3 regions of the Bacillus sp. 05T21 genome follow, and region 1 is predicted to be linked to each of the others. Evidence: predicted binding sites of a transcription regulator. Region 1 holds the regulator's gene; each other region holds the start of a gene.

Evidence for each region. The regulator NrdR, encoded in region 1, represses ribonucleotide reductase genes. The targets are predictions, from matches to a motif close to AACACNATATATNGTGTT.
Region 2: nrdI (class Ib ribonucleoside-diphosphate reductase assembly flavoprotein NrdI) is a predicted target of NrdR. The motif match lies at 6,359-6,376, and genes of this name have one in related genera.
Region 3: AC1DKZ_RS14440 (anaerobic ribonucleoside triphosphate reductase) is a predicted target of NrdR. The motif match lies at 3,306-3,323, and genes of this name have one in related genera.

The regions. Positions count from the first base shown of each region.
Region 1 covers NZ_JBFTMD010000001.1:871,797-881,781, forward strand. The annotation lists gene thrS (threonine--tRNA ligase) at 1-1,881, opposite strand, end outside; T-box leader at 1,930-2,157, opposite strand; gene ytxC (putative sporulation protein YtxC) at 2,189-3,070, opposite strand; gene dnaI (primosomal protein DnaI) at 3,444-4,382, opposite strand; gene AC1DKZ_RS04625 (replication initiation and membrane attachment family protein) at 4,416-5,822, opposite strand; gene nrdR (transcriptional regulator NrdR) at 5,968-6,429, opposite strand; gene speD (adenosylmethionine decarboxylase) at 6,626-7,009, opposite strand; gene AC1DKZ_RS04640 (glyceraldehyde-3-phosphate dehydrogenase) at 7,398-8,426, opposite strand; gene coaE (dephospho-CoA kinase) at 8,536-9,138, opposite strand; gene ytaF (sporulation membrane protein YtaF) at 9,192-9,824, opposite strand; gene mutM (DNA-formamidopyrimidine glycosylase) at 9,897-9,985, opposite strand, start outside.
Region 2 covers NZ_JBFTMD010000008.1:37,140-47,124, forward strand. The annotation lists gene AC1DKZ_RS16290 (serine/threonine protein kinase) at 1-700, shown strand, start outside; partial or broken gene AC1DKZ_RS16295 (IS4 family transposase) at 816-1,865, shown strand; gene ltrA (group II intron reverse transcriptase/maturase) at 2,379-3,683, shown strand; partial or broken gene AC1DKZ_RS16305 (IS4 family transposase) at 3,830-4,216, shown strand; gene AC1DKZ_RS16310 (aminopeptidase) at 4,488-5,600, opposite strand; gene nrdI (class Ib ribonucleoside-diphosphate reductase assembly flavoprotein NrdI) at 6,425-6,784, shown strand; gene AC1DKZ_RS16320 (SMODS domain-containing nucleotidyltransferase) at 6,987-8,027, shown strand; gene AC1DKZ_RS16325 (type II CBASS E2 protein) at 8,014-8,415, shown strand; gene AC1DKZ_RS16330 (CBASS cGAMP-activated phospholipase) at 8,432-9,388, shown strand.
Region 3 covers NZ_JBFTMD010000006.1:156,024-166,008, forward strand. The annotation lists gene AC1DKZ_RS14425 (S1C family serine protease) at 1-58, opposite strand, end outside; gene AC1DKZ_RS14430 (response regulator transcription factor) at 262-939, opposite strand; gene nrdG (anaerobic ribonucleoside-triphosphate reductase activating protein) at 958-1,410, opposite strand; gene AC1DKZ_RS14440 (anaerobic ribonucleoside triphosphate reductase) at 1,407-3,263, opposite strand; gene plsY (glycerol-3-phosphate 1-O-acyltransferase PlsY) at 3,489-4,085, shown strand; gene AC1DKZ_RS14450 (HesB/YadR/YfhF family protein) at 4,195-4,485, shown strand; gene AC1DKZ_RS14455 (acyl-CoA thioesterase) at 4,512-4,931, opposite strand; gene AC1DKZ_RS14460 (glycoside hydrolase family 18 protein) at 5,041-6,333, shown strand; gene sspN (acid-soluble spore protein SspN) at 6,410-6,544, opposite strand; gene AC1DKZ_RS14470 (FbpB family small basic protein) at 6,588-6,731, opposite strand; gene AC1DKZ_RS14475 (3'-5' exonuclease) at 6,863-7,810, opposite strand; gene AC1DKZ_RS14480 (TlpA family protein disulfide reductase) at 8,033-8,608, opposite strand; gene AC1DKZ_RS14485 (hypothetical protein) at 9,090-9,308, shown strand; gene AC1DKZ_RS14490 (YmzC family protein) at 9,330-9,653, shown strand; partial or broken gene AC1DKZ_RS14495 (ABC transporter ATP-binding protein) at 9,676-9,985, opposite strand, start outside.

The DNA.
Region 1 (9,985 bases):
TGATTTTTGTTCACCATATTTACGTACGTTAACGCCATTTTCAGTAACTTCATTGTCACCTACTACAAGCATGTACGGAATCTTTTGCATTTGTGCTTCACGGATTTTGTAACCAATTTTCTCTTCACGAGTGTCTAATTCAACACGGATACCAGCACGTCGTAATTCATCTTGTACTTTCTTCGCATAGTCTAAATGTACTTGCGGAGAAACTGGAATTACTTGCGCCTGAACTGGAGCTAACCAAGTTGGGAATGCGCCTTTGTATTCTTCAATTAAGAAGGCTACGAAACGTTCCATAGTTGATACAACACCACGGTGAATTACAACTGGACGATGTTGTTTACCGTCTTCACCAACGTAAGTTAATTCAAAGCGTTCTGGAAGTAAGAAGTCTAATTGTACAGTTGAAAGTGTTTCGTCTTTTCCAAGAGCAGTACGAACTTGAACGTCAAGTTTCGGACCATAGAATGCCGCTTCACCTTCAGCTTCATAGTAATCAAGACCCATTTCATCCATAGCTTCTTTTAACATACCTTGTGCTTTTTCCCACATCTCATCATCAGCATAATACTTTTTAGTATCTGCTGGGTCACGATAAGATAGACGGAATGAATAGTTTTCTAAACCGAAATCTTTGTACACTTCTAACGTTAAGTTTACAACACGTTTTAATTCTTCTTTAATTTGATCTGGACGAACGAAAATGTGCGCATCATTTAAAGTCATTCCGCGTACACGTTGTAATCCAGATAATGCTCCAGACATTTCATAGCGGTGCATTGTTCCAAGTTCCGCAATACGGATTGGTAATTCACGGTAGCTGTGAATATCGTTTTTATAAACCATCATATGGTGAGGGCAGTTCATTGGACGAAGAACTAACTCTTCATTATCCATTTCCATTGATGGGAACATGCCATCACGGTAATGGTTCCAGTGACCAGAAGTTTCATAAAGTTCTCTACTTCCTAATACTGGAGTGTATACGTGATCATAGCCTAAGCTTGCTTCTTTATCAACGATGTAACGCTCGATAATACGGCGAATTGTTGCACCTTTTGGTAACCAAAGTGGTAAACCTTGTCCTACTTTTTGGCTATTAGTAAATAGTTTTAACTCTTTACCTAATTTACGGTGATCGCGCTCTTTCGCTTCTTCAAGCATACGTAAGTGCTCATCTAATTCTGCTTTCTTAACGAATCCAGTACCGTAAATACGTTGTAACATTTTATTATTGCTATCGCCGCGCCAGTAAGCACCAGCAACACTTAATAATTTAAACACTTTAATCTTCCCTGTAGATGGAAGGTGAACACCACGGCAAAGGTCGAAGAATTCGCCTTGCTCATAGATTGAAATAACTGCATCTTCTGGAAGATCGTTAATTAAATCTAATTTTAACTCATCGCCGATTTCTTCAAAGCGACGAAGTGCTTCTGCACGTGGTACTTCATGACGAACGATTTCTAAGTTTTCGTTCACGATTTTTTGCATTTCTTTTTCGATTTTCTTGAAGTCTTCAACTGTAATTGCTTCTTCCATATCAATATCGTAGTAGAAGCCATTTTCGATTACTGGACCAATGCCAAGCTCAAGCTTAACATCTTTATATAAACGTTTTAACGCTTGTGCTAAAAGGTGAGCTGTTGAGTGGCGTAAAATATATAAGCCATCTTCAGAATCTAATGTAATAATAGAAACTGCACCATCTTCTTCGATTGGTGTAACAAGATCGATCATCTCATCGTTTAATTTTCCAGCCACAGCTTTTTTCTTTAAGCCTGGGCTAATAGAAGCTGCGATTTCTTCAGTTGTTACTCCTTTTGGAAACTCCTTCACAGCTCCATCAGGGAAAGTAATTTTAACTACATCTGCCATCACTGGTCACTCCTCTTTTTTTTCAAAATAAAAAACACTCATCCCATAAAAAGGGACGAGTGTTGAATTCGTGGTTCCACCCTTGTTCCAATTAACCTTATTGTTAATTGCTCAAGTTCAACATAACGGTGTTGTCCGTTAGCAATTACTAGAAAAACGTTCACTGCTAAAGTTTAGAGGTGGTAAGTAATAATCCCGTACTAGGAAGCTCGCACCCTAAGGCTTCCCTCTCTGAAAATCGTAGATAACTACTCATGTCCTCATCATGACATTTCAATATATTTCATTTATGTAGGTAATTATATGCTCAAAAACTTAGAAAATCAAGGGCGTTACCTTTATTTTTTAAATTTTTCACATTGCGCTCAAACTCATGCAAACCATGTAATTGGACCCGTTCTTGAAATACATTTCGCAAAGTAACAATCATGTTATGATCTTGTTCTTTCGTATATAAATAAATCTTTTTCGGCGAAATAGAAAGAAGTGGTGCAATTACTTTCGTATCGATATATACATCCTGTTTCTTTAATAATTCTTCATCTATATATTGAACCAATTTCTCCTGTTTTAAACGCCTACCTTTATCATCATAGAAAATAAAACTTTCATCAAAAATAAGATGTACACAGGACAAACGTGATTTCCGGCTACTTACTTGTTGGCGAAGTGTCTCAATGAATATTTGGTATTCCTGCTCCATCTTATACTCATCAATTGCAACTTCAGCAAGCTTAGTTACCATTTCCCTATATGTACGAAGACGAAAACGAACGTATGATGAAAACGAGAATGAGAGCGGATCACAAAGCCATTCATTCAAAGACGACGCAATATAAGATTCAAATTTTTGACGTGTTAAATCACTAGCTACTCCTTTTCTTCTTTCCTTTAAAATCTCATGTGCCATATGCAATATTTGATGGCACTCTTCTTGTTCTTCATAAAAAAACTTTTCCTTTAAAATGGTATGAATCCATTCATTTTGTTTCACATTCATAATGAAATATAGTAATACTGGCAATAAAATCTTTTTAATATAATTTGATTCACATAATGGTATATGAATAACAACCTTTTGTTCATTTAAATATACACTTGTTTCCTTATATAAGGATTCTGTTCTTTTCGTTAGTTGTCTGTATACGTACACAGCATCATTTTTTTCTTCGAAGCAAATTTCAATCACTTTTGTCCCCCCTTTTATCCCCGCTCTAAAGGATTGCATCTATACGTTACAAATCCTATAAGAGTCCGATCTATGGAAGTTCACTCTTAGTAGAAACCTATCTCCCATCGTTAGAACATCCACTCGATATGGCTTGCTAATTTTATATATATTAAGGGAGGGAGAAAAAAATGATACAAGCTACTCTGAAAAAATGATTAAAATAAAGTGAAGCTTTAATCAGTGGAGGTTTTGTCCATCCTCCACTGATTATTAGCCCGCACCAATTGGGCTTTTACGGGCAGCAGGGCTCCCTTACAGCCGAATTTTGAGGTGGGAGTCTTACTGCCCGCCAATAGCGGGATAAAAAAGAGCAAGCTTCTCAGCTCGCTCTTTACTTATTACGACGATTTTTCCCGCCAATTGGGATTGGCTTCGCTAAATATTTAATTCGTTCCATAATACGGGCCGCTTTCATCTCTTCTGCTTCACCGCGCTGTGTATACGTTAAATGATGTTCCAACTGTTTGAAATCAAAATTAGATGTAAAGAACGTCGGTAAGTTTTCCAACATACGGAATTGCAAGATTGCACCGAGTACATCATCACGTACAAAACTTGACATCGCTTCTGCCCCGATATCATCTAACATTAATACTTGTACACGTTTGACAGCATCAATCTTTCCGCTAATCGAATTATCTTGAATCGAACTTTTGATTTCACGTAAAAATTCTGGGAAGTATACGAGCATCGAACTAATTTTCTTTCGCGCAAGCTCATTTGCAATTGCCCCTAAAAGATACGTTTTTCCTACACCAAATTTACCGTACAAATATAAACCTTGTGCTTTTTTACCTGGTTCGTATGTGTTTAAAAATTCATTCGTTGCACCTATTGCATCAATACGTGCATCTAAATCTGAAGGGTCTAAATTTTCCATAGTTGCCTGCAAAATGTCAACTGGCATATATACACTTTGAACGAGTTTTTCATATTTTTTTCTCTCATCATATGCTACTTTTCTAATACAACGATCGTATTGAATATCAATCATCTTACCTTGAATGACGAGCTTCGGCTCATATCCTTGTAGCATATTTTTACATGACCCTAAATCTGGACAATCCGCACACCCTACACTTTGTCCAATATATTCATATAACTTCACAAGACTTCGTTCAATCATAGAAGTCGTTACTTCACCTTTATGTTCGTCTATAAATTCTTTCACACGAGGGTGCGCCATCACTTCTGCCTTTAAGACTTCATATCTATTTTTAAAGTTTTTATTTTCCATTAATTTCGTAAATGAATTTTGAATATGCTCCATTTTCTCACCTCAAAGAGCGTTCATTTTCTTTTATTAATCACGCTTATATTTTTTCAATACTTCTTCTAATCGTTTCCGTTCATCTTCTAACGTACTTGCATCTTTTTTCGCACTTACGTCATTTTTTACAGGTTCTTTCTCTTCTTCTTTCGACTCTTCCTTAAGCCAATCTGGTACCATTTCTTTTCGCACTGTTTTCTTCGCTGTACGACCTTTTTTCTTCGTCTCAGCCCACTCTTGATATTGACGATTCTCTTCTTTTGCTAGCGCCATCGCCTCGCCTACTGTACCGACCTTTTTTCGCGCCCAATGTCCAGCAATCTTCTCGACATACGTTTTAGCAAGCTTCATATCTGAGCGTAGCATAACGTAATAAATAAGTACATTCACAACCCCTGGCGTTAACTTTTGATTTATCATTACATCCTCAACGATTTGCAAGTCCGCTTTCGTCGCCTCTGCACCGCCTGAAATCTCTTTCAATAGTTGTTTTGGCGAGATTTCCTCTAACTGCTTCATTAGCATCTCTTCTTGCGTAGATGGCTCTTTCTCTTTCATTGTACGAGCAGCATGAGGTTGCACTCTTTCACTTAATACAGGTAACGCTTGACCATTTTCGAATTGATACCAATCGCGTGCTCCCTTCCGAAGCCTTTCGATATCAATTGTTTGCACTTCTGTCACTGCGCCAAGAACGATATTTTGCATCGATAACACATCCACACCGTACACATAAGCGAGTGTAATAACACATTCTCTCACTTGATCTGTAATCGCCTTTTTAGGAACAAGCGCTGATAGTCCGTCTACAAATAAAGAGAAATCAAAGAAGTCGTTCCAAACTTTCGGAGCATCCCCATTCTCGTTACTTGGCATAATTGTCGTTTTCGGGATACGCAGTTCTTCTTGCGCATATTCAAACTGACCTGGGTTAAACGAATCAAATATATCGTTGAAGGAGCGCGTAACATTTTCATAAGAACCAAAATCGAATTCTTCTTCTAAGAAATATTGCTTTACTTGGTTGTATTTTGTCCGACTCAAGCGATTATATAAAAAGATACTTAAAACAATATCATCAAAAAACTGCTTCGGAGATAAAGGTGGTTGCAATTCATATATAAACATTCGAATATCTTTTTCTTTCTTAATATATACATTTAAAAGACCAATCGCTTCTAACTTTACTCGTTCCCCATATATTTCAGGAAGTTGCATTTGCATAGTCACCATAAGGGAGTGATGTGTATTCTCTTTTCCAAACACACGATCTTGCTCTAGCTCTCCCCATAGTGTCATGTATAAGCTAAAAGCTCTACTACCTATTAACGGCTGATACAACATCGTTAATACTTTCCGGTCGTAATTATGTAACAACCCTTTCGCACTTACTTTATAACGATCAATCGGCAATAGCTCCATCCATGACTGTTTTTCCATTCTTGCTTTTCCTTTCTCTCATCCAATCTAACCTACATTTCACTCGTTCTATCTTTATTATATAATTTATTAGCGAAAAAGAGCTATTAGCTTCCGCTTCTAGCTCTCTTATCTCGTTTACTTACAGTATATAAAGAGATTCCTTCTACTCTCTCTCTTTTTGCAGTATATCTTTTAATTCTTCAATAAATACATTTAAATCTTTAAATTGACGATACACAGAAGCAAAACGTACGTAAGCAACATCATCAATATCACGAAGTTCTTCCATAACAATTTCACCAATCATATCACTTTTCACTTCTGATATACCTAAGTTACGAAGTTCACGCTCCACACTTTGTGTTACTTCCTCTAACTGCCTTAAAGATACAGGTCTTTTTTCACACGCTTTAATTAAACCGCGTAAAATTTTCTCTTTATTAAACTCTTCTCGTGTTCCTTCTTTTTTAACAACGATAAGAGGTGATTCTTCTACTCTTTCAAAGGTCGTAAAGCGACTTAAACAACTTTCACACTCTCTTCTTCTTCGAATAGAGCGCCCCTCGTCTACCGGACGCGAATCTAACACTCTTGTTCCATTATGAAAACAGGATGGACAACGCAATTCATTCACTCCTTTACACTATAATCTTTATTCTTTCGCTACTCACCTACATGTGAAAATATATATACAATATTATATAACTCATTCTTCTATAATGACCACTCTAAGTTATTACATATCATGATCCTATTTTATATAAACTAAAAAAGAGGTGCATTATACACCTCTTTACATTTTAAATCAATTATGTTCTTTTTTAAAGAGCTTTTGTTTCTCTCTGCTTAATTTCGAAGCTACCAGTGCCTCGAGGAAGCTCGATGCTCTCACGCGTTTTCGCGTTTAAACCTTCTGCAATATATTCTGCAGCAACATTTGGATCAATACGATCCCCACAAGTATAAACATCAATACTTGCGTAACCGTGCTCCGGAAAGCTATGAATTGTTAAATGTGATTCCGAGATAATTACTACTCCACTTACACCTTGTGGTGCAAATTTATGAAAAGCAACCTCACGTACCTCAGCACCAGCTCTTAGTGCTGCATCCACAAATAATTGTTCAATATACGGCATGTCATTAAGCTTGTCGAAATCGCAATCCCAAAGTTCAGCAATCACGTGACGACCCATCGTATCCATAGTATCCATTCTACAGTTCCCCCTTGTAAATTTATTCTAACTGTTCGAATTGAAAACTAATTTGCAATTTGGCTTGCTCCACTACCACGGGGGAAAGTTAGTCCAGAGAGGTCCTAACCCTTTAAGTAGTGACTACGTACCTCAGCTCTTAAGTTTACGAGTGTTAGTATACTTTGTTTATTTTCATTTTGCAACAACAGTTTTTTCGATTTTCTGTCATATTTTCCTCTTTACTTTTCCCTAAAAAAAATTAATGATTCACGAATACAGTAATCCCAACGTTTCGTGGTATGCCCACTATTTGAAAATATATTCATATAATTTTTTCCCTTTTCAGAAAAAAATAAAAAAAGAGGGCAAATATTTACTTGCCCTCTCTCTATTTCACTTAAATATGTTGCACATTTTCTTGTTTTGCTAATTCATCAACAACTAACGTTACAAGATCTACAACACGACGAGAGTAGCCCCACTCGTTATCATACCAAGCAAGCACTTTCACTTTACGATCACCCATTACTATTGTAGATAAACCATCAATAATAGCTGAGTGTGTATTTGTATTAAAGTCGATAGACACTAAAGGCTCTTCGCTGAATTCTACAATTCCTTTTAACGCACCGTTTGCAACAGTTTTGAATGCTTCATTAATATCTTCAACTGTTACATCACGTTTTACGTCTACTACTAAATCAACAAGAGACACGTTTGGTGTTGGTACACGAAGTGCCATACCATGAAGTTTTCCGTTTAAGTGTGGAAGAACTTTTGCTAGCGCTTTTGCAGCACCCGTCGTTGTTGGAATGATAGACTGTCCGCAAGCACGCGCTCTTCTTAAATCTTTATGTGGGTTATCAATATTTTTTTGGTCATTTGTATAAGCGTGAACAGTTGTCATTAAACCGTTTTCAATTCCGAACTGCTCATCTAACACCTTTACAACAGGCGCTAAACAGTTTGTTGTACAAGATGCATTTGAAATAACAGTATGTTTTGTAATATCTAATTGGTCTTCGTTCACACCAACTACGATTGTTACATCTTCATTTTTACCAGGTGCTGTTAAAATAACTTTTTTCGCTCCAGCTTCAACATGAAGAATTGCTTTTTCTTTCGAGTTAAATTTACCAGTTGCTTCAATTACAACTTCAACACCTAGATCTTTCCAAGGCAACTCCTTTGGATCGCGGTTGTTTAAAAGGCGAATCATTTTCCCATCAACTAGTAAGTGATCTTCAAATGCTTCCACTGTTCCGTCAAACTTTCCATGAACTGTATCATATTTAATTAAATGCGCTAACGTTTCTGATGGATAGCTTGCATTGATTGCTACAATTTTGAATGCGCTTTCTTTTATTGCTTGACGAAATACCATTCTCCCGATACGTCCAAATCCATTAATTGCCACACGAGTCATAATATGTTATCCCCCTTGAATGCGTTATACTATTTATCTCCAATCCCAATAATAGTATAACACAAAAAGGAGATATGTCACTAAGCATTTTCATTAATTTCACAATTTTTTAATCAATAATGTTCCATTCTTTCAAAATAGAAGCTAATTGTGTTTTCGTTCCAGTAATTGTGCCATCATTATAAATCACCTCATCTGCCTTCTTTACTTTTTCTTCTAATGGCATTTGAGATTGAATACGAGCCGTTGCTTCTTCTTCTGAAAAGTTATTTCGTTTCATTAAACGTTCCAATTGCGTATTCGGTGTGACTGCTACAACTAAAACACGATCAACGAGATTTGTTAATTTACTTTCAAACAAAAGAGGGATATCTAACACAACCGCTTGCATACCTTCTTTTATGTACATCTCCTTTTGTGCATTCATTTCTTCACGCACTGCAGGATGAACAATTTCGTTTAACTGCAATCGTTTTTCTTCATTATAAAAAACGACACTCCCAAGCTTTGGTCGATCAAGCTCTCCATCTTTTTGTAACACTTCCGTTCCGAACACCTCTACAATTTTGTTATATGCCGGTTTTCCTCGTTCTACAACTTCTCGCGCAATAATATCTGCATCAATAACCGGTATACTCATTTCACGAAACATTTCTGATACCGTACTTTTTCCGCTTGCAATGCCTCCTGTTAATCCAATTACTACTGTCATAATAATCCTCCTCACAATATTAAAGGCGCGAAACTAATGTTCCACGCCCATACTTACATTTTCCAAATTCCAATAATAATGAGTAATACCCCAGGCAGGAATGTAAATTTTTGTAACCATTTCATATTTGATAAAATCGTACCGAGCTTCATTCCAATAAATAAAAATAAAGAACTCATAACCGCGACTAATGCCGCCATCATCGCGGGTGCATAACCTAATAAAGATGCACCAATTCCAGCACCAAACGAATCTATAGAAAGAGCGATACCGAGAAGTAGCGCTTCTCCTGCAGAGATAGTTCCTGATTTATCAAAATCCGCAACAGTCGGCTTCCGCAAAATTTGAATCACTAACCCTAGCGAAGCAATTTCTAGTTTCCAAACCTTCTCCTCTTGCTTCGGTTCTTCTTTTTTATCACTTCGAAAAAATTGATATAATACCCAAATACCTATTCCAATAAGAACAAATCCGCCGATACGCGTTGCGATAACAGGTGAAAATATTTTCGCGATCATATGTCCAATTCCCATGGAAACGAGCATTACAGCTGCTGAACAGATCCCGATAATTATAATTGATCTTAGTGGAATTCTTACGCTCCTTAACCCGTATGTTAGCCCTACACTACAGCTATCTAAGCTTAATGTAAAAGCTAATAAAATAAGAGATAAATAAAGGTACATCGGTAAGCTCCTCCCTTATACATAGCTCTGCTCTATGTATATGACAAATGCCTATCCGATGTTATCCCTTTTCTATATTCTAGGTTGGCAAATTGGGCAGTAATGTGTTCCCCTTCCGCCAACAACTGTTTTTTCTAATAGCGTACCGCAAGTCACACACG
Region 2 (9,985 bases), on a different contig from region 1:
CTTTTCAGGAAATCCGCAAGATGCAATCCTACGGTTATCACAGGCCATTCCTTTATATACAGCGTTGGCATATCCTCACTTAATAAAGTTAATGGATTATTTTTCTACAGCAAATGGTTATGCAGCTGTCTTTGAATGGATTGAGGGTGAGTGTTTACATTCGCATTGGTCTTTTGGCAGACGAGCAAAATACACCCATCCAGATTCGCCGTTCTATCGTTTCAGAAAACTCCCAATCGCAAAACGTTTAAATTCTTTAGATGTAATCTTTTCTTTTCACGAACATGTGGAGGCAAAAGGATACGTGGCAGTTGATTTCTATGATGGCAGTATCCTATATGACTTTTCCAAAGATAAGACAACAATCTGTGACATTGACTTCTTCCGAAAAGCTCCTTCGTCGAATGATATAGGAAAAGAATTCTGGGGAGCTACAAGATCGAAAGCCCCAGAAGAATTCATCCTACATGCCCCTATTGATGCCCGTACCAATGTTTTTACGATGGGAGCTATTGCTTTTGGCTTATTGGGGGGAGAAATGGATCATTCGTTTTCTAAATGGGAGGCTGAGGGCGCCTTATTTGAGGTTGCATTAAAGGCAGTGAATACAGACAGAAATTTACGATATGCAAGTGTAGCGGAATTTAAGAATCAATGGGATATTGCACGAACAAATTACTTGAACTCAATTTCCAAATAAGAAGCACATATAGGGGTACAGCCGCATCGCTATCAAGCTAAGATAAATTTGTATCCATATAATCAAAAAAACGCTATTCTTTTTGTAGAAATATACAGAAAGGATGGCGTTTTGTATGACTCTATCGATTCAAGATGAGTTTCATTTATTCGCTGAAGAACTACAGAGATATCTATCTCCAAGTATCCTTCAACAGCTCGCACAGGAGACGGGTTTCGTAAAACGTAAAAGTAAGTATGGCGCACGAGATTTGGTTGCTTTATGTATTTGGATTAGTCAACACGTAGCAAGTGATTCTCTTACTCGATTATGTAGTCAGCTTTATGCAAATACAGCTACACTCATGAGTCCAGAAGGACTGAATCAACGCTTTAATCCAGGAGCTGTTACATTTCTTCGAGAAGTCTTTACTTCTCTTCTCACACAAAAACTCTGTTCAAATCACTCACTTTCTGCACATATAATCTCTACTTTCAATCGTATCCGTATTCTAGATGCAACAGTGTTTCAACTACCTGATCAATTCGCCACTGACTATCAAGGTTCAGGTGGGAGTAGTAATAAGGCAGGCGTGAAAATCCAATTGGAATATGATTTACTTAGTGGTCAATTCCTTAACGTGCAGCTTGGACCAGGAAAGAATAATGATAAAACATATGGTACTATCTGTCTTGAAACCGTAGAAGCAAGCGATTTGTGTTTACGTGATCTTGGTTACTTCGATTTAGGAGATTTACAAACTATTCATGATAAAGAGGCTTACTATATTTCACGGTTGAAGTTGAATACACGCATTTATATCAAGAACCCTGAACCAGAATACTTCAATAATGGTACGTTAAAAAAGCAAACTGAATACATCCAGCTTGATATGACACAAATGATGTCTGGTCTAATCCCCGGTGAAACGATGGAAATCCCCGAGGCATACATTGGCCAAAATCAGAAACTTCCAGCACGTGTCATTATCCATCGTTTAACCGATGACCAAACGCAAACACGTCTGAAAAACCAAGCGATACGTGAAAAGAAGAAAGGCATTGTCATGAAGGAGAAAAGTAAACGTTTAATGGGCATGAATGTATATATCACGAATACGTCGCTAGAAGAAGTACCGACGAACTACGTGCATTCATTATATTCACTTCGTTGGCAGATTGGCGTGTCCAGATAAGGACACATTATCTAGTTGGTGAAAGTCCAATCGGGAGAATAGACTCCACTCCCGTAGCCTGAGAGGCGCCATGAAGTGAAAACGACACGGCGAAGCCCTCTGACATCACATGCAAAAGGCATGTGGGCAAATCTCCAGGTTGTAACGTACAGTGAACGTAGACGTAGCCTCGTTACACGCAATTCCGGTGGCTGAGACGGTCGATAACGTGCGAAAGCAGCAAGAACTGACCGAAACGAGTCTGGAACGGCAGTTCTCACCGGCGGGGTATCAGCGGCGACATGGAGAGAAAGATAATGTGGAAACTGGAGAAGCCCTCGACACCCGATGAAGAAACCTCATCGAGGAGACCGTCTCTATAACCGCGATCGGGAAGTGAGAACGGTAGGTGTCAGGGTGGCGGAACGGATCGTAGTACCAGAGATCTGCGTGCAGCAAAACGCGTGGGGAGGGAAGGGTCCGAACCTGTAAATATTTCGTACGACCAAAGGAGGCAAGGGTGCCATGATAAAAACACCTATTACTTTGCAGGAACTAAGGCGACGAATCTATCAAAAGGCGAAGTCTGAACCTACGCATCGGTTTTGGGGACTATTTTCCCACATTACCAAACTAACAACCCTTCATGAAGCATATCAGCAAGCGAGGAAAAACAACGGTGCCCCAGGCATCGACGGGAAAAGTTTCGCTGATATAGAGCTAGAGGGAGTTATGCCGTTTTTAAAGAATATCCAAGCAGAACTACAGGCTGGAACATATCAACCACAAGCTAATCGTAAAGTAGAAATCCCAAAAGCAAACGGAAAAATGCGGACACTACAAATCCCGTGTATACGGGACCGCGTGGTCCAAGGAGCGCTAAAACTCATATTGGAAGCCATCTTTGAAGCTGATTTCTGCCCAAATTCCTACGGATTCCGACCAAAACGCTCCCCACATCAAGCACTGGCAGAAGTGCGACGTAGCATATTGCGCCGGATGACTGTAGTAATCGATGTTGACTTGTCACGCTACTTTGATACAATTCGACACCACATACTTTTGGAGAAAATTGCAAAGCGTGTCCAAGATTCGCAAGTTATGCATCTTGTAAAACAGGTAATCAAGGTGACAGGAAAGATTGGTGTCCCGCAAGGGGGACCATTTTCTCCCCTAGCCGCAAACATCTACCTCAATGAAGTAGATTGGACATTTGATGCCATTCGAAGTAAGACAACAGAAAACCATTACGAGGCTGTAAACTATCACCGTTTTGCTGATGATATAGTTATCACTGTAAGCGGACACTCTAGTAAACGTGGATGGGCTGAATTGGCATTGCGACGACTGTGGGAACAATTAAAGCCTTTGGGAGTTGAACTGAATCTGGAGAAAACCCGAGTGGTTAATGTTTTAAAAGGAGAATCCTTCGGATTCCTAGGATTTGATTTGAGGCGAGTACTTAATCGAAATAAGAGTAGATACTTTGTTCTTATTACCCCGAAGAAGAAAGCCTGTACGAAAGTGAAAGCAAAAATCCGAGAATTAATCAGAAACGCAGGCGCCAAGCCTGCACAAGATTTAGTAAAACAAATCAATACTGTACTGATTGGATGGGTGAATTACTTCCGGGTTGGGAATTCTAGTCGAGCTTTTAGTAAAGTACGGGACTATACAGAGATGAAAGTCCGTACGTTATTGACGAGAAGGAAACGGCGACAAAAGCGTAGCATTGGATGGCAGAGATGGAGTAATGAATATCTCTATGGTGTACTAGGACTCTATTGGGACTGGAAAGTTCGTCCTCTCGAAAGCTCAGGGAGATATTGATAAAAGTGTCTGCCATCTGATAGGTCTCATAACCCTTTTGATGAAGTTTATGGGGTGAGCTGCTTGAGGGAAAACTTCACGAGCAGTTCTTATGGGGAGGGGCTGGAGACGGGTCATAACTGATACCGCGCCAGTTCTTTACCCGACAAATTTTGTTTAAAACGTGGAAGTCATTCTTTGAAATTGATGAGTGTCAAAATATAAAAAGAGAACGCCTAGAGTGCCATTTATATGGACAACTCATTGGCATTCTCCTCTGTTCTTCTACGATGTTTCAAATGCGTCAGTTTCTGCTTGAAAAGAAAAAGCAGGAGCTGAGTGAATACAAAGCGATTTATATGATTAAGGATTACTTTCCGTTACTGTTTCAAGCGATAGCTGTTGGCACAGAAGAACTTTTAAAAATTCTGCATCGCCTTTATCAAATGCTCAAAAAGAACGGTCGTAAATGTCATAGACATAAGAAGATGACCGTCTTTGATATTCTAGGGATTGTGTATAAAACGACGGTGAAGCATAGACAAGCTGCCTAGCGAAAAAATCGCGTTTTAATAGGCTTATTTAGCATGCCTACTTTTTTATCAATTGCTAGTTTTGAAACAAGGATCATTTCGCACCTAGTAAATTACTTGGTTAGCTTGATGGCGATGGGGTCCCGCCAACCAAATGACATAAAACCCACGCTAAGACATTTTATGGAAGATAAAAAGCCGATTTCCTGTACGCTAAGGAAATTGGCTTTTTGCTCAGTTAGTTGTTTGAAGTATTGCTAACCAGATAATATACTACAAAGATTACTGAAAGCTAGGATTTTAAATTTTCTTCATTCAGAGCATATAATTCTGGTAATATAAATTTACCATCTTTCCTAATTAATTTATTATCAAACCAAATTTCCCCACCACCATAGTCTGGCCTTTGGATGCTCACTAAATCCCAATGAATTGCTGATTTGTTTCCATTATCTGCGCCATTTAAAGAATCTCCAATTGCTAAATGAAAGCTGCCATTTATCTTTTCATCAAATAGGGTATTATTTATTGGATGTAATATATATGGATTAAATGCTAATGCAAATTCACCAATATATCTTGAGCCTTCATCAGTATCAAGTATTTGATTGATTCGCTCCGAATCGTTTGCATGAGCTTCTATGATTTTACCATTCTCAATTTTTAGTGAGATATTATCGAATGAAAATCCTTGATTCACAGAAGAAGTATTAAACGTGACAATCCCATTTACAGAGTCTCTTATAGGAGCTGTATAGATCTCACCATCAGGAATATTATCAATGCCATCACCTTTTAAAACTCCGACTCCTTTAATTGAAAAGCTAAGTTCCGTTCCATTTCCGTTGATTTTTACCTTATCCGTTTTTTCCATTAATGCTTTCAACGGATCCATCGCTTTAGACATCTTCTTGTAATCTAACGTACAAACATTATAGTAAAAATCTTCATAAGCTTCTGCGCTCATCTTAGCCTCTTGTGCAGCAGAAGGATTAGGAATCCTAGTCGTAACCCATCTTGTTTTATAAACGGCTTCACTTTGCGCTTTACCGAAGAATGTTTGATATAATTTCATTTTATCAGAAGGTACATCTGCTAATTCATACGCATTTCGCGGGCTTCTTAGATTAATATAGACTTGCATCTTGCTTAGACGATAGCATTCCCAATCTGCGAACATTTTAAACTGTTCTTCTGAACCTGATAGAATCATTTGACGTGTAACAGCCACATCACGCATTGATACATGTGCGTGACCACCAGCTTCTCCAACAGCCTTTACAATTGCTTGTACGACTAAACGGTCAACCTCTGTGACGCTTTGGATTAACACATGATCTCCAGGTTGAACTTTTGTAGAATGATTAACTAATACATCTGCTAATTTTGATAAACGACTATCCATAAATAAAAAACCCCTTCTTTTTACTTAGTATAAATGGCAGTTAATTTATTTAACATTTATGGAAATAAAAACTGACATATTCTTTAGTAATATTCTACTTATTACTAGAGTCCTCCTTTCCTCAATATCATGTTATATAAAAGGTCATGAGTTTTTTGTTCTGGGATTCCTTTTTGTAATATACGAATCCATCGTAACAAAAACGACCGTTTTTGTTACGTTTTGTATTTAAAAATATGAAATATCCTAAGCATTGAACTTGCTGTAACAAAATACTGTATCAAAAATAATTCGTAACATTACTAGTAAAGCACCTTTTTGTTACACCGAAATCTGATAATGGAAATAAAATACAGCTTATGACCCATTTTTACACGTATCTCGGCTGAACCCCATAATAGTTATCTTTTAGTACGTAACGAGAAACGAAAGTATATGTATAATATTTAATAAAGTAAAATTGATAAATGTAATCGTTTGTTAGAACAGATTATCGTTTCATGTCTGTTCTTTTTTGCGTGATGCTGGAGAAATATATTCCTCCAGTATTTACCGTTTTATGACAAAAAATATTGTTAACTTTTTTTAAAATAAGGTTAAATTCGATGACAACTTTTTTGAAAAGCACTTTATTGACATGAGTTTTAGAATGTTGTTTCATAGTCATTGTATTGAAAAAAAACGGCTATCATGTCGAAAAGTAAAAGTTAAAAAAAGAAAGAATTTATACATATATATTGTGTCTTATTTTGAAACGTAATACAATATATAGAGAAATCAAGAACGACATACAGAGAGTATAGATTGGAGAGGGAGGGTCGGAAATGTTAGTTGCATATGATTCTATGACAGGAAACGTGAAGCGTTTCATCCAAAAATTAAATATGCCGGCCGTTCAAATTGATGAAGATCTAGTAATAGATGAAGACTTTATTCTTATTACGTATACAACAGGTTTTGGCAATGTACCAGAACGTGTTTTAGACTTTTTAGAGCGCAATAATGAAAAATTAAAAGGCGTATCTGCAAGCGGCAATCGTAACTGGGGAGACATGTTCGGTGCAAGTGCTGACAAAATTTCTGCTAAATATGAAGTGCCTATTGTATCAAAATTTGAGTTATCTGGAACAAATAACGATGTAGAATATTTTAAGGAAAGTGTGCGGGAGATTGCGACACATTGAACTGAATAATGAAATCACGCAAATATTACGTATACAACAGATTTTGGCAATGTACCAGAACGTGTTTTAGACTTTTTAGAGCGCAATTATGAAATTTTATGAATTTGCACACTAAAAAGTCTAAATCCTTATCAAGATGGACTGGTATTACGTAAAGAACAAAATATTGCTGAAATATATTATAAAAAAGGAGGACTAACATTTGAAATTAACATCATATTTCAAACTATTTATTAGTAATTTAAGTTTAAACAAAGGCCGAAAAGAAAGAATAAATAGCGCTTTAGTAACATGGGAAGAACTTTTAAGTACAGATGAAGAACTTAGTGAAAAATTCAAAGATTTTTATTCACAGGGTTCCTATGCTACCAAGACAGCTATTCGTCCATCTGATGATGGTGAATTTGATGTAGATGTTATTCTTCTATTAGATGTGAAAAAGGATGATTCAAAAGAATTTTTCAACTGGGTTGTTGAACGTGTAAAAACTAAAAAAGCATATGAAGACAAAATCAAAACAAAAGATCGGTGCATTCAAATTAATTATGCTGGAGATTTTCATGTTGATATTGTTCCCTCTCGAACAACTTATGGTGATTCCATTCTAATTCCTTCTAAAAAAGAAGATGACTGGGTAAAAACTAATCCAGCAGGCTTTAAAAAATGGTGTGACAAAAAACACATCAAACATGATGAAAAATTCCGCTCTACAGTCAAAATACTAAAGTATTGGCGTGACCAAAATGTCAGTAGTAGTACAGCACCAAAATCCATTTTACTTACAACATTAATTGGACATTATATGATCGCAAAAAGCTCTTATGCTGAAACACTTGTAGAAACAACGAAAAATATGGTGATTAAGTTAAATGCATTAATTGAAGATAAAGAAGACGATGAAGTAATTCAAATATGCAATCCTTCTTTAGAAGACGAGAATCTGGCTAGGGATTGGACTGTTAATAAATGTCGCATTTTTAAGAATGAATTAGACAAATTACACCAACAAAGTCTTGAGGCCCTTGAAGAGTCAAATAAGGAAGCTAGTATTATAAAATGGCAAGAGATTTTCGGTGCTAAAAAATTCCCTTCAGAACTTCCAGAAGCTGCGAAAATGGCATCTGCAGTAGCGGCAGGCTCTGTGTTTGTTAATAGTGATGGTATACTGAATCAAAACAACCAAGGAGCAGTAATCAAAGAGCATCGTTTCTTTGGTGTAAATGCGGCTCATGAAAAAATTTAGAAAGCGATACTTATCTATTCCCAAACAGTGTCTAAAAATCCAGCAGTGTTTTCCGTCCTTTAAATACTTTAAGGAAGGATATTGGATAGGTAGGTTACGACCTACCTCTTCATCATCTTTTTATACTGTTAAGATTATTTATAAAAGATTTAGCCCAAAAGTTTTTATTATAGAACCTTGTATTCATAGAGAAGTCCCTCACCTTTATGGCGACGGATCACTTTGCCTTTATTATCCCGATGATAATAGCTATAACGATTCCCTATTTATAGCGGATACGATAATTCCTTGGACAGCGGAATGGCTTTATTATTATGAAAAATGGTTAGAAGATGGTATTTGGTGGGGGCCAGAAGCACCTCATACTCTTATAAGAAACGACAATTAAGGAGGAGAGTAATAGATTGATTGACTGGGAAAGCGTAAAAAAAAATAAATGGACACCACGTAAAGAGAATGAATTTAAAATACTTGCTATTGATGGAGGGGGTATGAAAGGAGTATTCCCAGCAAAATACTTATCTGACATCGAAGAGCAGGTAGGCAAACCAATTCATCAATATTTTGATTTAATCGCTGGAACTTCTACAGGGGGAATAATTGCATTAGGATTAGCAAATGACATTTCAGCCAAAGACATTTTGGAATTATATCTTAAGAGAGGTAAGGATATATTTGGGAACAGAAGAACGATACTTCCTTTCTCTAAAGATTCCCACTATGAAAATGATGGATTAATTCAGGTGTTACAAGAAACTTTTGGGGACAAACTACTAAAAGAAGTTAATACTATGGTTTGTATACCTTCAATTGAGCATCAAAAAGCTAGTCCGAAAGTATATAAAACACCCCACCATCCACATTTTATTAAAGATGGTAATATTGAAATATGGAAAATAGCTTTAGCAACATCTGCCGCACCGACTTATCTACCTGCAGCGGTTATAGATGATAATGAATGTAAAATTGACGGGGGATTATGGGCAAATAATCCTGTATTGGTTGCCATTGCTGAAGCTGTTAAGTTGGGCTATTCATTGGATCAAATTAAAGTTCTCTCTATTGGAACTGGAACAAGTTTATATGAGGTTGATAACAAACATGCTATAAGAGGTGGTATTTTATCATGGGGAACAAACTTAGTTGATTTTACAATGCAAGCACAATCCAAGGGTGCATTTTATACAGCTTGTTACTTAATCGGTAATCGATTATCCCGTATAGATTTTGAAACAGGTGTAAATTACAAGTTAGATAATACGGAATCCAATATTCTAGCAAGACTACAACATGAGGCAAATCAAAAGTTTCTAGATTCCTTTGAAAAAGGTAACATCCGCACTCAATTCTTTAGTGAATAAAAAAGTTTAAAGTTGTATTGTGTATACGGTAATTCATCGTCCTAAGGAGGAATTATTCAAATCACGTAAGTTAATCCTGGATATTATATAACCATCTAGGCATTCTACATAGTTATTAAATCAAAAGCTATCTAAAAATTAGATAGCTTTTTTATTGTTTCAAAATTGCTATTGGTTTAACTGTTAACCCTGGATAAATAATTGAATAGTTGTTTTATAAAAATGTCCCAAAAGGTACACCTTTTGGGAATATATAAAACCTATTAAAATACATACTTCAAAAGGTTAAAAATACACTTTCGGCACACTTCAAAAACCTCATATACCTTTTGGTATAATTTTAGATTCAATAAATAAGACATTAGTTGTTACTGACGCATTTGGTTTTAACAATCCATTGTACTTAGTTGATATTGTAGAGTGTAGCATACACAGCTAATGAAAGAAGGTATGGTGGGGACCCAACGCTATCAAAGGTTCTACTTCTCCTGTTCAATCTCCCACAGCAAAATGGGCAGAGAGCTCACAAATATGAGTGTGATATGAACCATAAGATTGCCAAAACGTTTCGGCAATCTTATGGTTCTTTTTGTTTAC
Region 3 (9,985 bases), on a different contig from region 1:
TCACTTCTCTCGTTTCACTATGCTCTTCATTCAAATTCGGTCCGTCGTAATATCCCATGTTTTATTTCCCCTCCCTGGTGAATTCGTACTTTCAGTATAGTCACATTTTGTGTCCTTCTTGTGAACTCATCGTGAAATCCAATTAAAAAAATACTCCTATCTACCATTGTAGACAAGAAAAGTATTTTTTGTACATTCCACCTACAAAGGAGAGTGTAAATTTGCTATATCCCAAAGCCGGGATGCATAGTAGCTTAAAGGTTATTCTTCGAATTTGTAACCTACTCGAATAACAGTGCCGATATGCTTCGCCTTATCTCCTAGCTTATTTCGCAGTTTTTTAATATGTGTATCAACCGTTCGGTCATCACCGTAGTAATCATATCCCCATAACTGATCTAATAAATGTTGACGTGACAACACAATTCCTTTGTTCTCCATTAAATAAACAAGAAGTTCAAACTCCTTATGTGTCAATATAATTTCTTCACCATCTACTAAAACTGTTCTAGATAGTCGATTCACTTCTATTCCAGCTAAAGACATAGTATTTTCTTCTGATACTCCTACTGCTCCATCCGCACGTTTCAATAACGTCTTTGCACGAGCTACTAACACTTTCGGACTAAAAGGTTTTGTTACATACTCATCTGCCCCTAGTTCAAAGCCTAGTAATGTATCATCCTCATCAGAACGTGCTGTCAGCATAATAATTGGTACCGCTGACTCTTTTCTAATTCGTCTACAAACAGACCAACCATCTATTTCTGGTAACATAATATCTAACATAATTAAATCAATTGTATGTTCAGCAAATAATTCTAGCGCTTTTTTTCCATCTTCCGCTTCGATTACTTCAAAGCCTTCATTACGAAAATAATCACTAACAATTTCACGTAATCTTCTTTCATCTTCAACAAGTAATACTGTTTTATTCATATAATCTATCCCGCCTTTTTACTCTTTCAATCGAATAATACGTTGATTGGAGCTTCCGCGAAATGGAAGTGTTAAATCTTTTTTCTCGATTTCAAATCTTCCATCGACTAAAACATCCCCATACTGTAACAACTCTATCATATCATTATTTCGAGAACTCTGTATCTCTTCTAACGTATAACCTGTATACATCCATAGATTTTTTTTCAAATCTTTCACAGCTTTTGCTACTTTTTTCACTTCAGCAGCTTGGAAGAATGGATCTCCACCTGAAAATGTTACATCTGTTAATGAATTACTTTCAATCTCTTTCACAATTTCTTCTACCGTCATTTCAGTTCCATTGCAAACATTCCAAGATTTCGGGTTATGGCATCCGAAACAACGATGCGGACAGCCCGCAAAAAACACGACTGTCCGCAACCCTTCTCCATCTACTACACTATCATGAATGATATTCATAACTTTCATTTATGCTTCACCCGATCCATCTCTTCACTACGTTTCGCACTATTCCACTTCGACATATCTCCTACAAGATAGCCCGTTATACGGCGAATTCTTTCTATATTAGCCTCATCTTCATTTCCACAGCTTGGACATTCATTCCCAATAACTCCGTGATAACTACAGCACTTACAACGATCAACAGGATGATTTATTGAACCGTACCCAACGCCATTCTCTGCCATCGCTTGCACAATTTGCTTTAATGCCTTTTTGTTATGCATAGCTGCTCCGTCTAGTTCAATATACGTAATATGTCCCCCGTTACATAGGGCATGGAAAGGTCCTTCTAAACGAATTTTATTTATCGCTTGAATGTTATAATAAACTGGAATATGGAATGAATTCGTATAGTAATTATGGTTCGTTATACCGCTAATCTCACCAAATTCTTCTCTATCTTTTTTCACAAACTTTCCTGATAACCCTTCTGCTGGCGTTGCAATTACAGAGAAATTGAGTTGATGTTCTTCCATCGCCTTATCCATTCTCTCTCTCATAAAGGAAATAATTTCATATCCAAGCTTCCACGATTCTTCATTTTCTCCATGATGCTTTCCAGTTAACGCTACTAAACATTCTGCAAGACCGATAAAACCAAGACTTAACGTCCCTTGTTTTAAAATCGGTGCCACAGCATCTTCAGGTTGTAACGTCTCTCCACCGCGCCATACACCTTGTGAATATAAGAACTGAAAATCTCTTGCTCTCTTTGTACATTGATAAGCAAATCTCTCTAATAATTGCTTAACGCCTAAATCTAAATAATAACTTAGCGCTTCAAAAAACGCTTCTTTTGAACCACTAATTAGCGCTAATTTCACTAAATTAATAGAAGTAAACGATAAATTCCCTCTTCCAATTGCTGTTTCTTCCCCATGTATATTAGACATAACACGAGTACGGCACCCCATATAACATACTTCACTTTCAGGTCGACCGTCATAATGCACAGCATTAAACGGAGCATCTAAAAACGAAAAGTTAGGGAATAATCGCTCAGCGGTCGTTTCTAATGCTAATTCAAATAAATCATAGTTCGGATCACACTCTTCAAAGTTCACGCCTTTTTTCATTTTGAAAATTTGAATAGGAAAAATCGGTGTTTCCCCTTTACCAAGTCCAGCTTGCGTCGCTTTTAAAAGTTGCTTAATTAAAAGTCTTCCCTCTTTCGATGTGTCTGTTCCGTAGTTAATAGAAATAAATGGTACTTGTCCCCCGCCCCTACTATGCATACTATTTGAATTATGAACGAAAGCCTCACACGCCTGATACGTATCATTTTCTGTCTCTTTCCATGCAAATTCCTCTATTTGTTCTTTCGTAAGCGGATATGACTGTAGTCGTTTTTTATGTCTCTTTACTGTTTTTCTCACATATGGAGCTAAATCAATATCAAAGAGTGCAAACGATTGGCCACCGTGCTGCATATTTTGATTCGCCTGAAAAATAATTGAAGAAAGCGCCAACGCACTTTTAATGTCTTGCGGTTGTCTCATATGTCCATGGCCAGTATGAAAACCGTTAGCTAGCATTTGCGCTAACGGAATTTGCGAACAAGTCGTCGTTCCTGTTGCATAAAAATCTAAATCATGTGGATATAATATATTTTGATCTATCGCTTTTTTCACTTGATCTGATAATAATTTTTCTACTGCATAATACTTTGCGCTCTCAGATGCGAACGTTCCCATTACTCCCATTGGAGATCGACCATCTACATTTGCATTTTCCTGCATTAAATCTTGTTCATTACCGTGGATAATTGTCTCAAATACTTTCATTAATTCTTCTCCACGTACATTTTGTTTCAACATTCATAACCCTCCACCAACATGTTGTTGTCTTTTGATTAAAATCATACAACATATAGTTCTTCTGTTCCTGTGAAAAATGTAACATTCCTGTGAAAGTTTTTTTAAAAATTAATGACTTTTTCATTTATAAAAAAGAAATGTGCTCTTTACAAATGTATGGTACAATAAATGGGAAAAACTCTTTTTACCCTTTATCAACACATTTGTATAAAGGAGACTGAACTCATGGTTATTACATATCTTTTATTTATCGTTGCCTATCTACTCGGTTCGATTCCATTTGCATTAGTCGTTGGAAAAATTGGTTATGGAATCGACATTCGTGAGCATGGAAGCGGTAATCTAGGCGGAACAAATACATTCCGTACATTAGGGAAAAAAGCAGGTTTTATCGTAACAATTGCTGACATTTTAAAAGGTACATTAGCAACAGGTCTACCGATTATTTTCGGGTCAGATATTCACCCACTATGGTTTGGATTAGCCGCTGTTCTTGGACATGTCTATCCGATCTTCGCAAAATTCCGCGGGGGGAAAGCAGTTGCAACTTCTGCTGGGGTGCTATTATGCTATTCACCAGTTGTTTTTGCAATATTAGCTGTTGTCTTTTTCAGCCTTTTATTTACAACAAGATACGTATCACTTTCTTCTATGATAACAGCTGTCGTTGCTGTTATTGCATCCATTGTTAGCGGGGATAAAATCTTCATTATTGCGATGTGTTTATTAGCAGGTATGGTTATTTATAAACACCGTGCAAATATCGGACGAATTATAAATAAAACTGAACCAAAAGCAAACTTTTCAAAAAAGCAAAAATAAGATCGTAACCCACATAACGCAAAAAGAAAACGTGAAGCATATTAATAGCGTCTTTTTGCGTTATTTTTTATACTAAAAGAAAAAGCAACATAATTTGGAGGAACTATACATGAATCTTTCCGTAACAAAAAAAGCAGCACAATGGTATAAAAACGAATTAAACTTACAATCGGGTGAAACAATACGCCTTTTCGTACAATACGGCGGTTGCAGTACTGTGCAAAAAGGACTTTCTTTAGGTATTCGTAAAGATGACCCTGCGCACCCTGCTGTTCAAACTCAAGAAGAAGGTATTAACTTCTTTATTGAAAGCGATGATGAGTGGTTCTTCGATGGACATAATTTATTAGTTACACTTAACGACGGTGATGATTTCCCTCAATTTAATTATGAAAAATAAAAAAGCGTGGCTTCTGCCACGCTTTTTTATTTCTTTTTAATTTCCTCATATTTCGCATACCACTCAGGATATAATTTTTTAAATGATACAGGGCGGAACCCTTCTTTTTTCGCACAAATATTCGTCGTGCTTGCAGTAATACAAAGTTCGCCATCACCATTATAAATTTCATATCCATATACAACGCGGAGCGGGCTCACAGTATCAACCCACGTTTTCACAATAGCTTTTTCTCCATAACGCATCGCTTTACGATATGAAATTTGTAAGTCTAACACAGGAGAAATAATTCCCTCTTTCTCCATTTCAACATATGAAAATCCTAAATCTTGTATAAGTTTCGTGCGCCCTAGTTCAAGCCACACTAAATAGTTTGAATGGTAAACAACACCCATTTGATCTGTTTCCGCATAACGGATTTCAACTTCATGTTCTGCTACAAACATTTCTATTCGCCTTCTTTCACTTCTGTTCCCTTGCATACATTTAATCATAATACAGTGGAATCAAAAATAAAATAAAAACAGTGAATCTTTTACCGAAAGGGGCAAGCACATGATTCAAATTGTAACTGTTCGTAGCGGTGATAGCGTATATAGTTTAGCCTCAAAATATGGATCTACACCTGAAGAGATTGTAAAAGACAATGGACTAAATCCAGCCGAAACACTCGTTGTTGGTCAGGCACTTATCGTTAATACGAAAGGCAATAATTATTATGTACAGCCTGGCGACAGCCTTTATCGAATTTCTCAAACGTATAACGTTCCTCTCGCCAGTTTAGCTAAAGTTAATAACCTTTCATTAAAATCTATTCTCCATGTCGGACAGCAATTATATATACCGAAAGGAACAAAACGAGCAGTAGAATCCATTGCTTATTTACAACCTTCAACAATACCGATAAAAGAAAGTTTAGTAACTGCTACACGTGCTATCAACCCATTTTTAACATATTTAGCCTACTTTAGTTTTGAAGCAAAAAGAGACGGTACATTAAAAGAACCAACCGAAACAGCGAAAATCGCTAATATTGCAACGCAAGGTAAAACCATCCCTATGCTCGTTATTACAAATATCGAAAATGGAAATTTCAGTGCCGATCTGACCTCGGTTATTTTACGCGATGCAACAATTCAAAACAAGTTTATTACTAACATTTTGCAAACAGCTGAAAAATATGGCATGCGAGACATTCATTTCGATTTCGAGAGTGTGGCACCTGAAGATCGCGAAGCCTATAATCGTTTTTTACGAAATGTGAAAACACGCTTACCTAGCGGGTACACATTAAGTACAACGCTTGTACCGAAAACAAGTTCCAATCAAAAAGGGAAATTTTTTGAGGCTCACGATTATAAAGCACAAGGACAAATTGTTGATTTCGTCGTCATTATGACATACGACTGGGGTTGGCAAGGTGGCCCACCAATGGCGATTTCCCCTATTGGTCCTGTGAAGGAAGTACTTCAATATGCAAAATCTCAAATGCCTCCACAAAAAATTATGATGGGGCAAAATTTATATGGATTTGATTGGAAACTTCCGTTCAAACAAGGGAATCCACCCGCAAAAGCAGTTAGCTCTGTCGCAGCTGTTGCACTTGCTCGTAAATACAATGTTCCTATCCGCTATGATTTCACAGCCCAAGCTCCACATTTTAATTACTTTGATGAAAACGGCGTACAACACGAGGTTTGGTTTGAAGATTCGAGGTCTATTCAAAGTAAATTCAATTTAATGAAAGAACAAGGCATTGGCGGTATTAGCTATTGGAAGATTGGTCTACCATTCCCACAAAATTGGCGTTTACTCGTTGAAAACTTTACAATTACGAAAAAAGGCTGACGAAAGTCAGCTTTTTGAATATTTTTACAATATTATCCAAACGCACAAAAAGGAGAATGATGACATTCTCCTTTTTTTAACCGTTATCAACAATTGGTTGTTTGCCAGTTTGGTCTTGCATTTGCTTCCCTTTATTGCCACCAGCTTTTTTCGATTGTGTTCCAATTTGATTTGGTGCAAAGTCTTTTGAATTTTTTTTCGGATTACCCATTACTATCGCCTCCTTAACACTAGTATCGTACTAGTGTTAAGAATTATTCAGCCTGCTTAAAAAGTTTCATTTCATAACGTTTTTCAATTCGTTTTTCAATTCGATCCATTGCATCACGATCGCTTAATAATTGTTGTTTATTTTCATTTACAAGTTCTTCAAACGATCTACGGCGACTTCTTCTCATGTTGCTCACCCTTTCTTCAACGCTTTCTTATTACATAGTATGAGCAAATGAAAAACTCTTTAATCAGATTTGCAAGAAAATTTTATGTTTTGATAAAAAATCCCATGCGCATATATTGCACATGGGATTTTTTACACCATCATATTTAAATATTTTTTAATTTCTTCATCCGCATTTACTTTATTTGCTCTATATTCATCCAGCGCTCGTAATACAGAATCGTATTCTTCTACAATGTAGCTCTCTAGCTTCAAAATGTCCTCTACACTGTCAATCATAATTCTCGTGTTGCCAATCTCACTTTTCAATGCTGCCTCGTATGTTAAGCTCGTACAAATTTCTCTTACATCGTCTTCCATTTTTTCTGTTAACACATATTTCTTTCGCCCTTTGACCTTTAACCTTATAATTGGATAAAAAGCTTTTATATCTAAATAACTCCCAACATTCATACAACGAATCCAATCAATATCACGTTTATTTCGTACAAGCATTTCTTTTACCGCTTCAAATACCGCTGTTTCATCAAGTACTTCCTTATTCGCTTTTCTTTTTCCTTCTTCTTCAACAGCTGCACAATTTTGATAAACAGCCGCACACGTAATACAGTCGTCAAATGCATTATGAGAACTTAAGCGAATTCCAAGCATTCGTTTTAACGTTTCAAGTTTATGATTAGGCGCATGCTTCATATATTTTTTCGCTAAAAACACAGTATCAATAACGTTATTTTTAGGCTCAGGTAGTCCAAGCATATTTACATTACTCTTTAAAAAACGCATATCAAAAAAAGCATTATGTGCCACGATAATATTTGTATCTAGAAATGCCAAAAACAAAGGCAATACTTCTGCAATTGTTGGTGCGTCTGAAACACGATAATTCGTAATACCTGTTAAACTCGTAATTCGGCTCGGAATTGGACGCTCTGGATTCACATACGATACAAATTGATCAACCATTTCATGATTACGGTACTTCACAGCTGCCACCTGGATAATCTTATCATTATAGGGGTTAAACCCTGTCGTTTCAAAATCAATTACAACATAATCTAATGGTAAGGATACATTCCCCAATCCATACACTCCCTCATCTGTTATTAACAGTTACATTTCTTTTCCCCCGCTATTTGCGGGCAGTCAGGCTACCTGTAAATGCCCGATTGGTGCGGGCTAATAATCATGGGGGGATGTTCATCCCCCTATGATTAAAGTTTTTCTTTATCATATCACGAAGTCATCACTCCATGAAAAAGAAAAGGCAGAAATGGTCCATTTCCATCTCTGCCTTTTTACTAATTATTTTAATTTCGCGATCCGTTTTTCCATCTCTTTTTGTGTCATCGGTCCAATAAACTTATCTTGAATAACACCTTCTGTATCAATAAAATAAGAAGTTGGAATGGTAATTACTTTATACGCTGTTGTCACATCAATGTTCTTGTCCAATAAAATAGGAAAAGTAATTCCTTTTTCTTTAGCGAAGTTCCTTACCTTTTCTTCTCCCCCTCCTTTTTCTGAAGGAGTATAGTTTATAGCTAAAATTTCTACGTTTTCTTTATGTTCTTTATAGAAGGCCTCCATATCAGGCATTTCTTGCTGACAAGGCCCACACCACGTTGCCCAAAAGTTTAAAATAACTTTCTTTCCTTTTAACTCGGATAACTTTACATTCGTTCCATCTATCTTTGCTAATTCAAAATCTGGTGCGCTCTTTCCAATTTCAATACCGTTCCTTGCGAAAATCTCTTTCATAGCAGCTTCACTTTTGGCAGGCTTTTCTTGCATTACTTGATCCTCTTTACCAAACTGTTCATAAGCTGCATATCCCGCTAAACAAAGTAACACTACAATAATGGTAAGCTTCCGCCACATATTATATCACCCTTACGTGTTTATCTTCTTATAACATAATTAACTACATACTATATACCTTATTTTAGCTTATACGGACAAGCTTGGAAATATTCACAGTCGAAATAGTTAGAACATTTATAGTACAGATGAAATATTTCCCTTTTTATCATATAATTAGAAATAAATACAAAACTTGCGAGGTGATATGTATTTTACAATTACTTATCAACCCTTTCACTTTTGTTTTTTTCACTTTACCATTACTATGTATTTTTTTTAGCACCTTACTATACAAATTCAAATGGGCTGCAATTATTATTTCTTTTACTGTTCCACTTATATTTTTCATTATCGTCTCTAAATTTAATATACACCTAGCTTTACAAAACTTAGACGCTTGGATTGTTTATAGTGCTGTTTATTCTGTACTTTCCTACATAACGGCAGCGCTAATACGAAGAAAACTGCACATGTAGAACTTTCAAAAAGGGGGATTTTTATGAATTTATTTGAAAAAATACTATTATATATTCTTAGTTTTATATTTTCCCCAATCGGGATTATCACTTGGATCATCTCGCTCTTCAGTAAAGATCCTGAAAAAAAGCAAGTTGGACGTATTTGTCTCTATATCGCTTTAATCTCATTTATCCTTTTAGCCGGCCTCGGTATTCTTAGTTTCTTCACAATGACTATCACCACCACTACTATACAATAATTATAGAAAGGATGATTATTTTTGGGAGAACATCCTATAAGTAAAGAACTTCGCTATATACGAATATGTTTAGTTGTTTTAGTAATCGTTCTTTTATTTTTCAACGGTGAAAGACTTGTTAAAATTTCTACAAATCATGATGCCGTAGAAAACGTTTCAACCAGTAATATGACACAGATTGCTGAAAATACATTTGCTATTCAAGAATATAATCCATCACTAAGTAGCGAACGTACAATCAAAATCTTTAAATATAATCCAGATACGAATCAACTTACTCTAGTCAAAGAATTTAGTACTAATGCCCCTGATTCCTATACGTATCAACTTAATAATGCCGAGTAAAGATAAGAGCGCTATATAGCTCTTATCTTTTTATTAGCATCTCTTTAAACAATGACTTACAATTTAATAATTCTCTAGGATCCCCACATTCCACAATAATCCCATTCTTCATGACAACAATCCGATCTACTATCATCGCCCTCTCGACATCATGTGTCGTCACAATTCTCGTTACATTCCCCTCTAGCCCTCTAAGCATATTCCAAACCACTTCTTGATTGCTCAGATCTAATCCCGCAGTCGGTTCATCTAGAATAATGAGATTCGGATTTGATACAATCGCTCGCAATAACGCAAGACGCTTTCTCTCTCCTCCCGAAAACTCTTCACCG